Regions from separate parts of the Bacillus cereus group sp. BfR-BA-01360 genome, predicted to be linked through region 2. Evidence: riboswitches for the same ligand, from Rfam matches in the RefSeq annotation. Region 2 holds a riboswitch; each other region holds the start of a gene.

Region 1 (3,284 bases), on a different contig from region 2:
TCGATTAGGCGGAAAAACAATTATTTATTTTGAGATTATTACAACAATTGCGATTGTTGTCGGCTTGCTGGTAGCGAATATTTTCCAACCAGGAAAAGGTATTAATATGAATGAATTAACAAAAACAGATATTTCAAAATATACAGCTACAACTGAGCAAGTACAGAGTCATTCATTTGCGGATACATTTGTAAACATTGTTCCGACAAATATTATAGAATCACTGGCAAAAGGTGATATGCTTGCTATTATTTTCTTCTCTGTATTATTTGGTTTAGGGATTGCAGCGATTGGTGAAAGAGGAAAACCGGTTCTGCAATTTTTCCAAGGGGTAGCAGATGCAATGTTTTATGTTACAAACCAAGTAATGAAGTTTGCACCATTTGGGGTATTTGCTTTAATTGGTGTGACCGTTTCTAAATTTGGTCTAGCATCATTAATCCCACTAGGGAAGTTAGTGATTGTTGTGTATGGATCGATGATTTTCTTTGTTGTTGTCGTACTAGGACTTACAGCGAAAATCTTTGGAATTAACATATTTCAGTTCTTTAAAATTTTAAAAGATGAGCTTATTTTAGCGTATTCTACAGCGAGCTCAGAAACAGTTTTGCCAAAAATTATGGAGAAGATGGAGAAATTCGGCTGTCCAAAGGCGATTTCATCTTTCGTTATTCCAACTGGTTATTCATTTAATCTAGATGGATCAACGCTATACCAAGCGATTGCTGCAATTTTCTTAGCACAAATGTATGGTATTGATTTATCGATTACACAGCAAATTACATTGTTACTTGTATTAATGTTAACATCAAAAGGGATTGCAGGGGTACCAGGTGTATCATTCGTTGTACTATTAGCAACGTTAGGTACAGTTGGAATTCCGGCAGAAGGTTTAGCGTTTATCGCAGGTATTGACCGTATTTTAGATATGGCACGTACAGCAGTTAACGTTGTTGGAAACTCTTTAGCAGCTGTTGTTATGTCTAAATGGGAAGGACAATATGATGATATAAAAGGACAAGCTTATTTGAAAGAGATATCTGGAAAACAAGTAGCGTAATAACGATTGAAAAAGCTCTCGCATCAATATGTGGGAGCTTTTCTATATTGGAAAGGAGTGGGATGTATAATGAAGAGAAAATATGGAAATGGTGCTTCGTGGAAAAGATTGTTACAGAAAACGTATGAAGTGCGGGAATGTGAGCAAGGTATGTTAGGAATTTTGCATGTGATAAAAGTAAAGGAACCTAGTTATAAGCAGTATGATCATAGTGAAATTTGTATTGTAAATGATGGCTATACATGGGTGCAGTATTTTATAAAAGGTAAAAAATTTGTTATTACAGCTATGTTAGATGAACAAAAAAATATAGTACAGTATTATATTGATATTGCTAAAGAGTTCGAAATAGATGAGAATGGCTTGCCATATTTTGATGATCTATATTTGGATGTCGTATTATTTCCAGATGGGAAAATATATTTATTAGATGAAGGTGAGTTGGAAGCGGCTTATGCAGAAGAAACCATTTCCAGAGACGAATATAATGAAGCGTGGGATATAGCAAGGTGGGTTATGGAGAGAATCGAAAAAGAAGAATTTCCATGGATTTCTATTTTAAAACGTGAAATAGAAACATTGAAATGATCATTTTTTATGTATAATGATTGGTATATTCGTCGCATTATATGAATAAGAAGAAAAATACCGATTATTTCTATAAAAATAATAATTGACTTTTGATTTATAAGCGAGTAAAGTTAGGAAAGACATTATTACAAATAAAAATATGAAACCTTCTTATAAAGAGAGGCGGAGGGACTGGCCCTATGATGCCTCGGCAGCGGACTCGATTTTGGAGTGCTGTGCCAAATCCAGCAAGCATGTGCTTGAAAGATGAGAAGAGTGTTTCTTATAGATGTATAAGACCTCTTCTTCTTGGAAGAGGTCTTTTGTTATTCAGTAGAAAAGGTTTAAAACTAGGGAGAGATGATATGGTGAAGGAAACGAGAGGAAATATTTTTGCTTTATTGCCACTTGGAATATTTTTAGTACTATTTATTGGTTCTGGAATCATTACAGGTGATTTTTATAAATTGCCGATTTTAGTAGCGATACTAATTGCGGTAGGAGTTGCTTTAGCGATGAATCGGAAAGAGAGTTTTACAGCGAAAGTAGAACGCTTCGCTAAAGGAGCTGGGAATCCAGACATTATGATTATGGTATTAATATTTGTACTTGCTGGTGCTTTTTCAGAAACAGCAAAGGGAATGGGAGGAGTGGACTCTACAGTTAATTTAGCTTTAGCTGTTTTGCCACAAGGATTTATTATAGCTGGCATTTTCGTGATCGGTGCATTTATTTCATTAGCAATGGGAACTTCAATGGGAACAATTGCAGCATTAGCGCCGATTGCTGTAGGGATCAGTCAACAAACAGATATTTCAATTGCGTTAGCGATGGCAACAGTTGTAGGTGGGGCTATGTTTGGAGATAATTTATCATTTATTTCTGATACAACAATCGCAGCTGTTCGTTCACAAGGGACAGAAATGAAAGATAAGTTTAAAACGAACTTTTTAATTGTTTTACCCGCTGCTATGATTACCGTTATATTATTAGTTGTTCTTACTTTAGGAAATCATACAGAAATAAAGACACATGCATTTGATTGGATGAAAATATTGCCGTATGCAGGGGTGCTTGTTACAGCGCTACTTGGATGGAATGTACTCGTTGTATTAACAGGTGGAACCATTTTATCTGGTATCATTGGTTTTTTAGATGGGAGTTATACGTTAGCTAGCTTCTTTAAAAGTGCTGCAACAGGGATGAATGGAATGATGGAACTCGTACTATTGGCAATTTTAATTGGTGGAATGGTTGAAATCATTCAATATAATGGTGGTATTCAATATTTAATGAATACATTAACGCGTAATATCCGTTCGAAAAAAGGTGCGGAATTTGGAATTGCTGGATTAGTAAGCATGACGAATATATGCACAGCGAATAACACAATTTCGATTATATTCACTGGTCCTCTTGCAAAAAATATTGCAGATCAATATGAAATTGATCCACGAAAATCGGCGAGTGTACTAGATGTGTTCTCGTGTTGTGTTCAAGGGCTAGTTCCATACGGAGCGCAGATGTTAACAGCAGCAGGATTTGCGGCTTTATCACCAGTTGAACTATTGCCGTATGCATTTTATCCAATTTTAGTTGGACTATGTGGTGTAGTCTCAATCTTAATTGATTTTCCGAGATTTTCAAAAGTCGA
Region 2 (3,284 bases):
TCGCACCAGTTGGATTGTTTGGGTAATTTAAAAACATTAATTTTGCCTGCTTGGCAGTATCTTCGCTTATTTTCATGTAATCCGGTAAAAAATGATTCTCTGCTAATAGTGGCATTGTTTCAAGCTTTGCCTTCGCTAAAGCAATGCCAGATAAATAGTCAGGATATCCAGGATCAGGAACAAGAATCGTTTCACCAGGATTTGTAAAACAAATTGGCAATTCTACTAATCCCGCTTTTCCACCAAATAAAATCGCAACTTCTGTTTTTGGATTTATTTTTACCCCATATTCACGTTCATAAAAGATTGCAACTGCCTCTTTTAAGCTGTTATGTCCACGAAATGGTGGATATTTATGATGAAGCACCTTTTCTGCTGCATTTTGTAAAGATTTTACGATATGCGGCGGTGTTGGTTGATCGGGATTTCCTTGCCCTAAGTTGATGACATCATGTCCAGCTTCAATTACTTTATTAACTTTTGTGACAAGTGAAGCGAAAAATTGTGTTGGGAGTGATGTCATAAGCTCGGAAGGTTTAAAATCTTTCATACTTTCCACCTCTTTTGAAAGTTGTTACAATTCTAGTGACAAATAATATATCCTTTCCAAGATTTTGTAAAGAAAAAAATAAAGAATGGGGCTGAAAAAATGAAGGTCGCATGTATTCAAATGGATATTGTTTTTGGTGAGGTAACTTTAAATACAGAGTACGCAGAGAAAAAAATAGAAGAGGCAATGAAAGTGAACCCAGATGTAATCGTATTACCTGAACTTTGGACAACAGGATATGATTTGAAGCGACTTCCTGAAATTTCGGATAAGGATGGAAAACAAACAAAAGAAGTGCTTTCAAAATGGGCAAAAGAGTTTAGCGTGAACATTGTCGGTGGTTCTGTTGCAAAGCAGACAGAGAAAGGTGTTACAAATACGATGTATATTATGGATCGCCAAGGAAACGTACAACATGAATATAGCAAAGTGCACTTGTTTCAGTTAATGAATGAACATAAGTATTTAATAGCAGGACATGAAACAGGAGAATTTACTTTAGACGAGATTCAGTGCGGAGGGGTTATTTGCTATGATATTCGTTTTCCAGAATGGATACGCGTACATACTGCTAAAGGCGCAAAAATAGTATTTGTAGTAGCAGAATGGCCTCTTGTTCGCCTTGAGCATTGGCGTTTATTACTGCAAGCGAGAGCAATCGAAAATCAATGTTATGTCGTAGCTTGTAATCGAGTAGGAAAAGATCCAAATAACGTATTTGGTGGTCACTCGCTTATTATTGACCCATGGGGAAAAATTGTCGCAGAGGCACAAGAAGAAGAGAGCATTCTTTATGGACAGATAGAGCTAGAAAAGATAGAAGAGGTCCGCAGAGGAATTCCTGTTTTTATGGATCGCCGTTTAGAATTGTATAAATAAAAAGATTGACAAATGATTTTTATTCTTGTTATAGTCATCATCAGAAAGTTAAACATTCGAATAAGTTGCAAAACTCTTATCAAGAGCAGGTGGAGGGATTTGGCCCTATGAAACCCAGCAACCGACCGTAATACCATTGTGAAATGGGGCGCTTATGCGCCAAAAAGGCACGGTGCTAATTCCAGCAGAAAATGAATTTTCTGGCAGATAAGAGGGGAGAAGATACACTTCAAACCTCTTTCTTCATGGAAAGAGGTTTTTCTTATGTTGAGAAACCTCTGAATTAAAAAGGGGGATGAAATAGTGGGATATTATGCATTAACGGAAGAAACAGCAGTGCAATATGTTAAAGAACAGGGATATTTTGAAAAAGAAGCCACGATCGTTTGCCGAGAAATAGGGGATGGGAATTTAAATTATGTATTCCATCTCCATGACGGGAAGCGAGGAATCATTGTAAAGCAAGCACTTCCATATGCAAAAGTAGTTGGTGAAAGTTGGCCGCTTTCGCTTAATAGAGCAACTATTGAAAGTTCGGCATTACAAATTTTTGCTAAGTATGTGCCGGAATTTGTTCCGAAAGTATATGGACATGACAAAGAATTGGCTGTAATAGTGATGGAAGATTTATCATCTTTGACAATTGTACGTAAAGGGTTCATTGAAGGAGAAGAGTATCCATTATTGTCTGAGCATGTAGGTCGTTTTTTAGGGAAAGTGTTATTTTATACTTCGGATTTCGGACTGAATACCGAAGAAAAAAGAGTACTAGATGGAAAATTTATAAACCCTGATCTTTGTAAAATTACAGAAGATCTCGTGTTTACAGATCCGTTTGGAAATTACGAAACAAACGACTATGAGAGAGAACTTCAGTCTGTTATAGAAGAGCTTTGGTGTGATAAAAATTTAAAACTGCAAGTTGCGCAATATAAATATAAATTTTTAACGAGAAAGGAAGCATTAATTCACGGAGATTTACATACAGGAAGCATTTTTGCTTCTTCAAAAGAAACGAAAATCATTGATCCTGAGTTTGCAACTTTCGGCCCGCTTGGATTCGATTTAGGACAGTTTATAGCAAATTTATTATTAAATGCCTTATCAAGAGAAGAGAAACGAGAAGTTGTATTTTTTCATATTGAAAAAACATGGAGCTATTTTGTAGATACATTTACAAAACTTTGGATATTGGAGGGTGTGGAAACGTATACGAAGGAAAAGCAATGGCTTCCGATTGTTCTGCAACATATTTTTCGTGATGCGGTTGGATTTGCCGGTTGTGAAGTTATACGTAGAACGATAGGTTTGGCACATGTAGTAGATTTAGATGGAATTGTTGAGAAAGATAGAAGAATACAAGTAAAAAAACAGGCTCTATATTTGGGGAGAAGTCTATTGTTACATCAAACAAAGGGGGCAGACATTCAAGTATTCAAAACATTATTTCAACATATTGTTTCTGAAGGAGGGATAAAGGTGTGAATACAACAGTTGCAGTTCCAAGAGCGATAATTTGGAAAGGTGATTCTATTACCATTTTGAATCAAACGAAGTTACCACATGTTGCGGAATACAAAACATTAACAAGTATTGAAGATGTTTGGAAAAGTATTGTTATGCTAGAGGTAAGAGGAGCGCCAGCGATTGGCATTGCGGCTGCTTTTGGATTAGCTTTAGCTGCTCAAAAATATGAAGCTATAAATATAGTGGAATTCAAAACAAAATTCAATCGAGACTGTAATTATTTAGGGACTTCGCGCCCGACAGCAGTTAATTTATTTTGGGCTATCGACCGTATGAGAGCTGCAATTGAAGAGGTATCCACGATAAAGACAGCACGAAAAATATTAGA
Region 3 (3,284 bases), on a different contig from region 2:
AAGGCATAATTCCAATAAAAATAGGTTGTTCTAAATGTTTCGTTTCTTTGTATACTTCATAAATCAACGCTTTATCATAAATAGGCTGCGTTAAGAAATATTCAGCACCCGCTGCAATTTTTCTTTCCATCCGCTTTACTGCGGCCTTTAAATGTCTTACATGCGGATTAAATGCCCCTCCGACAGAAAACCTTGTTGCCGGACCAATCGATTTCCCTAAAATAGATCGACCATTATTCATCTCCTGAATCATCTTAATAAGCTCAATAGACGATACATCATATACAGAAGTAGCCCCTGGAAAATCCCCAACCCGAGCTGGATCACCTGTTAAAGCGAGTACTTCTTCCATTCCTAGCACTGACAATCCAAGTAGATGCGATTGTAATCCAATTACATTGTGATCTCGGCACGTTAAATGAGTAAGTACTGGTATATCATGCTTCGTTAATAACGCTCCCATCGCCATATTTGAAATGCGCGGTGAAGCTAACGAATTATCAGCCAATGTAATCGCATCAGCACCTGCTCGCTTTAATGCTTTAGCTCCTTCAAAAAAACGCTGTGTATCCAATGTTTTTGGTGGATCTAGTTCAACGACAACTGTCGTTTGTTTTTTCGCTTTCTCTGCAAGAGTACTATGCGCTCTAAAGCGCTCCGAATGCGTATGAATGATTGGCGGCCTTGAAACAACCGTCTTTTCTATAACAGGTACTTGATTGGCAATTGCACGTTTCATTCTTTCAATATGTGCCGGTGTGGTACCACAACAACCTCCTAATAAACGAACCCCCTGTTCAATAAACTTCGGTGTCATCGTCTCGAAGTAAGCCGGACTTCCTTCGTATATATAGCGTCCTTCTATATAATTTGGAAGTCCAGCATTTGGATAAGCAGATAAATAACCGTCTTTCGGAATCGAAATCATTTTTAAAGCTTCCGTCATAGGAAGTGGGCCTAATTGACAATTTAAGCCGACCACATTTGCACCATTATGTATGAGTTGTGCTAATATCTCATTTACATCATTTCCATTTTGGGTCGTACCAGCCTCATGAAGTGCTAATTGTGCCACAATTGGAATATCTGTTTGTTTTCTTAGGACTTTGATAGCATGTATGAGCTCAAATTCATCATAAAATGTTTCAAGCAGTAGCCCATCTACCTCTTCTTCTATTAACGCTCCAGCCTGTTCAAGTAGCATAAATTCTCGCTCTATATTCGTTGTCGTAACGGCACCAATATGTTTCATTCCACCAATCGTTCCTAAAATCGCATTTTGCTCCTTCGCAGCTGCTTTCGCGAGTTTTACTGCTGCTCTATTAATTTGTACAACTTGATTTTCTAAGCCATATGTACGCAATTTCGCCTCATTTGCACCATATGTATTTGTTTGAATCACATCAGCTCCAGCAGCTACATATTGTTTATGAATCGATACAATTAAATCTGGATCTGATATATTTAACTCTTCAAAACTACTTTGTAGTCCATGTGAATGCAGTAATGTACCAATTGCTCCATCACCAATTACAATCCCTTTTGATAACAAATCTAGTAATTTCACTTATCTCCCTCTTTTCTATCAATATAAAAAGTCCCCCTCTTCACCTTAAAGAGGGGGACTTCATCGATCCACCTCTTATCACGCAAAACCAATTGTTTTGCAGGTATTAGCACCGTTTCAAACATATTGTTTGAAGGTTGCCGGGTTTCACAGGGCCTTTCCCTCCACCGCTCTTAATAAGAGTTTGTTCTTACTATTTATGTTATTAAAAGGAAATCTGTTCTCCTTTAACAAAATTTGCTGATTTTCTAATAAACTTAGCATGCAAAAAAAGGAAAGTCAACAAAAAATATAAAAAATAAAAAAATTTCAAAATAAAGTTGCAATTCTTTTATCTTTTGTTGTAAAGTTAAACACATAATAAAATTTCATACAAAGTATTCTTATCTAGAGAGGTAGAGGGACTGGCCCTATGACACCTCAGCAACCATTAACAAACTTGTTAATAAGGTGCTAATTCCAGCAAATTATCAAATAATTTGAGAGATAAGAAGAAGACTCTATTTGAATGAAAGCCTTCTTCTTTGAAGGCTTTTTTTATTTTTCTATTACCATATACTTAAATTTCCATCTCATAAAGGAGGAATGTTGCTATGTCAACAATCGAAACAACATTAGCTCAAATTGGAAACCGTAGTGAAACGGGTACAGGTACGGTAAATCCCCCTGTTTACTTTTCAACAGCCTATCGCCATGAAGGAATTGGAAAATCAACTGGATTTGATTATTCTCGAACTGGTAACCCTACACGCGGTCTTGTAGAACGCGCAATTGCTGATTTAGAAAAAGGTGATCAAGGCTATGCCTGTAGTTCTGGAATGGCGGCCGTTCTTCTTGTGCTTTCTCTATTTCGCTCCGATGATGAACTTATCGTATCTGAAGACTTATACGGAGGAACGTATCGTTTATTTTCTGAACATGAGAAAAAGTGGAATATTCGATGTAGATACATAGATACACAATCGATTGAGCAAATTGAACACGCAATTACTTCTAAGACAAAAGCAATTTTCATCGAAACACCTACCAATCCTTTAATGCAAGTAACTGATATTCAAGCTGTTGCAACCATTGCAAAGCGTCATGGTTTACTGCTTATTGTAGATAATACTTTCTATACACCGTATATACAGCAACCTTTAACTGATGGAGCTGATATCGTTCTACATAGCGCAACAAAATATTTAGGTGGACATAACGACGTATTAAGCGGGCTTGTTGTTGCAAAAGGAAGCGGGCTTTGTGCGGAGCTTGCCCATTACCATAACGCTTCTGGTGCTGTATTGAGTCCTTTCGATTCATGGTTATTAATACGAGGAATGAAAACTTTGGCACTTCGGATGAAGCAACATGAAGAAAATGCAAATAAAATTGTGACCTATTTAAAAGAAGAAGACGGTGTAACAGACGTATTTTATCCAGGTAGAGGGGGCATGATTTCCTTTCGTCTTCGCGATGAAAAATGGATAAATCCTTTCTTACAATCTTTATCTATTATTACATTTGCTGAAAGCTTAGGTGGCGTCGAAAGTCTAATGACATATCCAGCTACACAAACACATGCTGATATTCCAACAGATGTACGAATTGCACGAGGTGTATGCAATCGTCTACTTCGTTTTTCCGTTGGCATTGAACATAGCGATGACTTAATTCAGGACTTACAGCAAGCAATTCAATATGCAAAAGAAGGTGTAAAAATATGAATTACTCTTTA

What was found. A riboswitch is a leader RNA that binds a small molecule or an ion and turns the genes downstream of it on or off. The one in region 2 is predicted to bind S-adenosylmethionine.
Region 1: linked by a shared signal. The riboswitch ahead of MR056_RS04455 (Na+/H+ antiporter NhaC family protein) and the one ahead of mtnK (S-methyl-5-thioribose kinase) in region 2 are both predicted to bind S-adenosylmethionine.
Region 3: linked by a shared signal. The riboswitch ahead of MR056_RS13670 (methionine biosynthesis PLP-dependent protein) and the one ahead of mtnK (S-methyl-5-thioribose kinase) in region 2 are both predicted to bind S-adenosylmethionine.

The regions. Positions count from the first base shown of each region.
Region 1 is NZ_JAKUFV010000003.1:160,687-163,970, forward strand. Features, by position in the region: gene gltP (glutamate/aspartate:proton symporter GltP) at 1-1,060, shown strand, start outside; gene MR056_RS04450 (ribonuclease FAU-1 family protein) at 1,130-1,648, shown strand; SAM riboswitch class I at 1,799-1,904, shown strand; gene MR056_RS04455 (Na+/H+ antiporter NhaC family protein) at 1,999-3,284, shown strand, end outside.
Region 2 is NZ_JAKUFV010000001.1:222,216-225,499, reverse strand. Features, by position in the region: gene MR056_RS01135 (pyridoxal phosphate-dependent aminotransferase) at 1-550, opposite strand, end outside; partial or broken gene MR056_RS01130 (carbon-nitrogen family hydrolase) at 565-1,429, shown strand; SAM riboswitch class I at 1,503-1,643, shown strand; gene mtnK (S-methyl-5-thioribose kinase) at 1,733-2,914, shown strand; gene mtnA (S-methyl-5-thioribose-1-phosphate isomerase) at 2,911-3,284, shown strand, end outside.
Region 3 is NZ_JAKUFV010000014.1:6,353-9,636, forward strand. Features, by position in the region: gene MR056_RS13665 (bifunctional homocysteine S-methyltransferase/methylenetetrahydrofolate reductase) at 1-1,567, opposite strand, end outside; SAM riboswitch class I at 1,640-1,750, opposite strand; SAM riboswitch class I at 1,948-2,060, shown strand; gene MR056_RS13670 (methionine biosynthesis PLP-dependent protein) at 2,161-3,273, shown strand; gene metC (cystathionine beta-lyase) at 3,270-3,284, shown strand, end outside.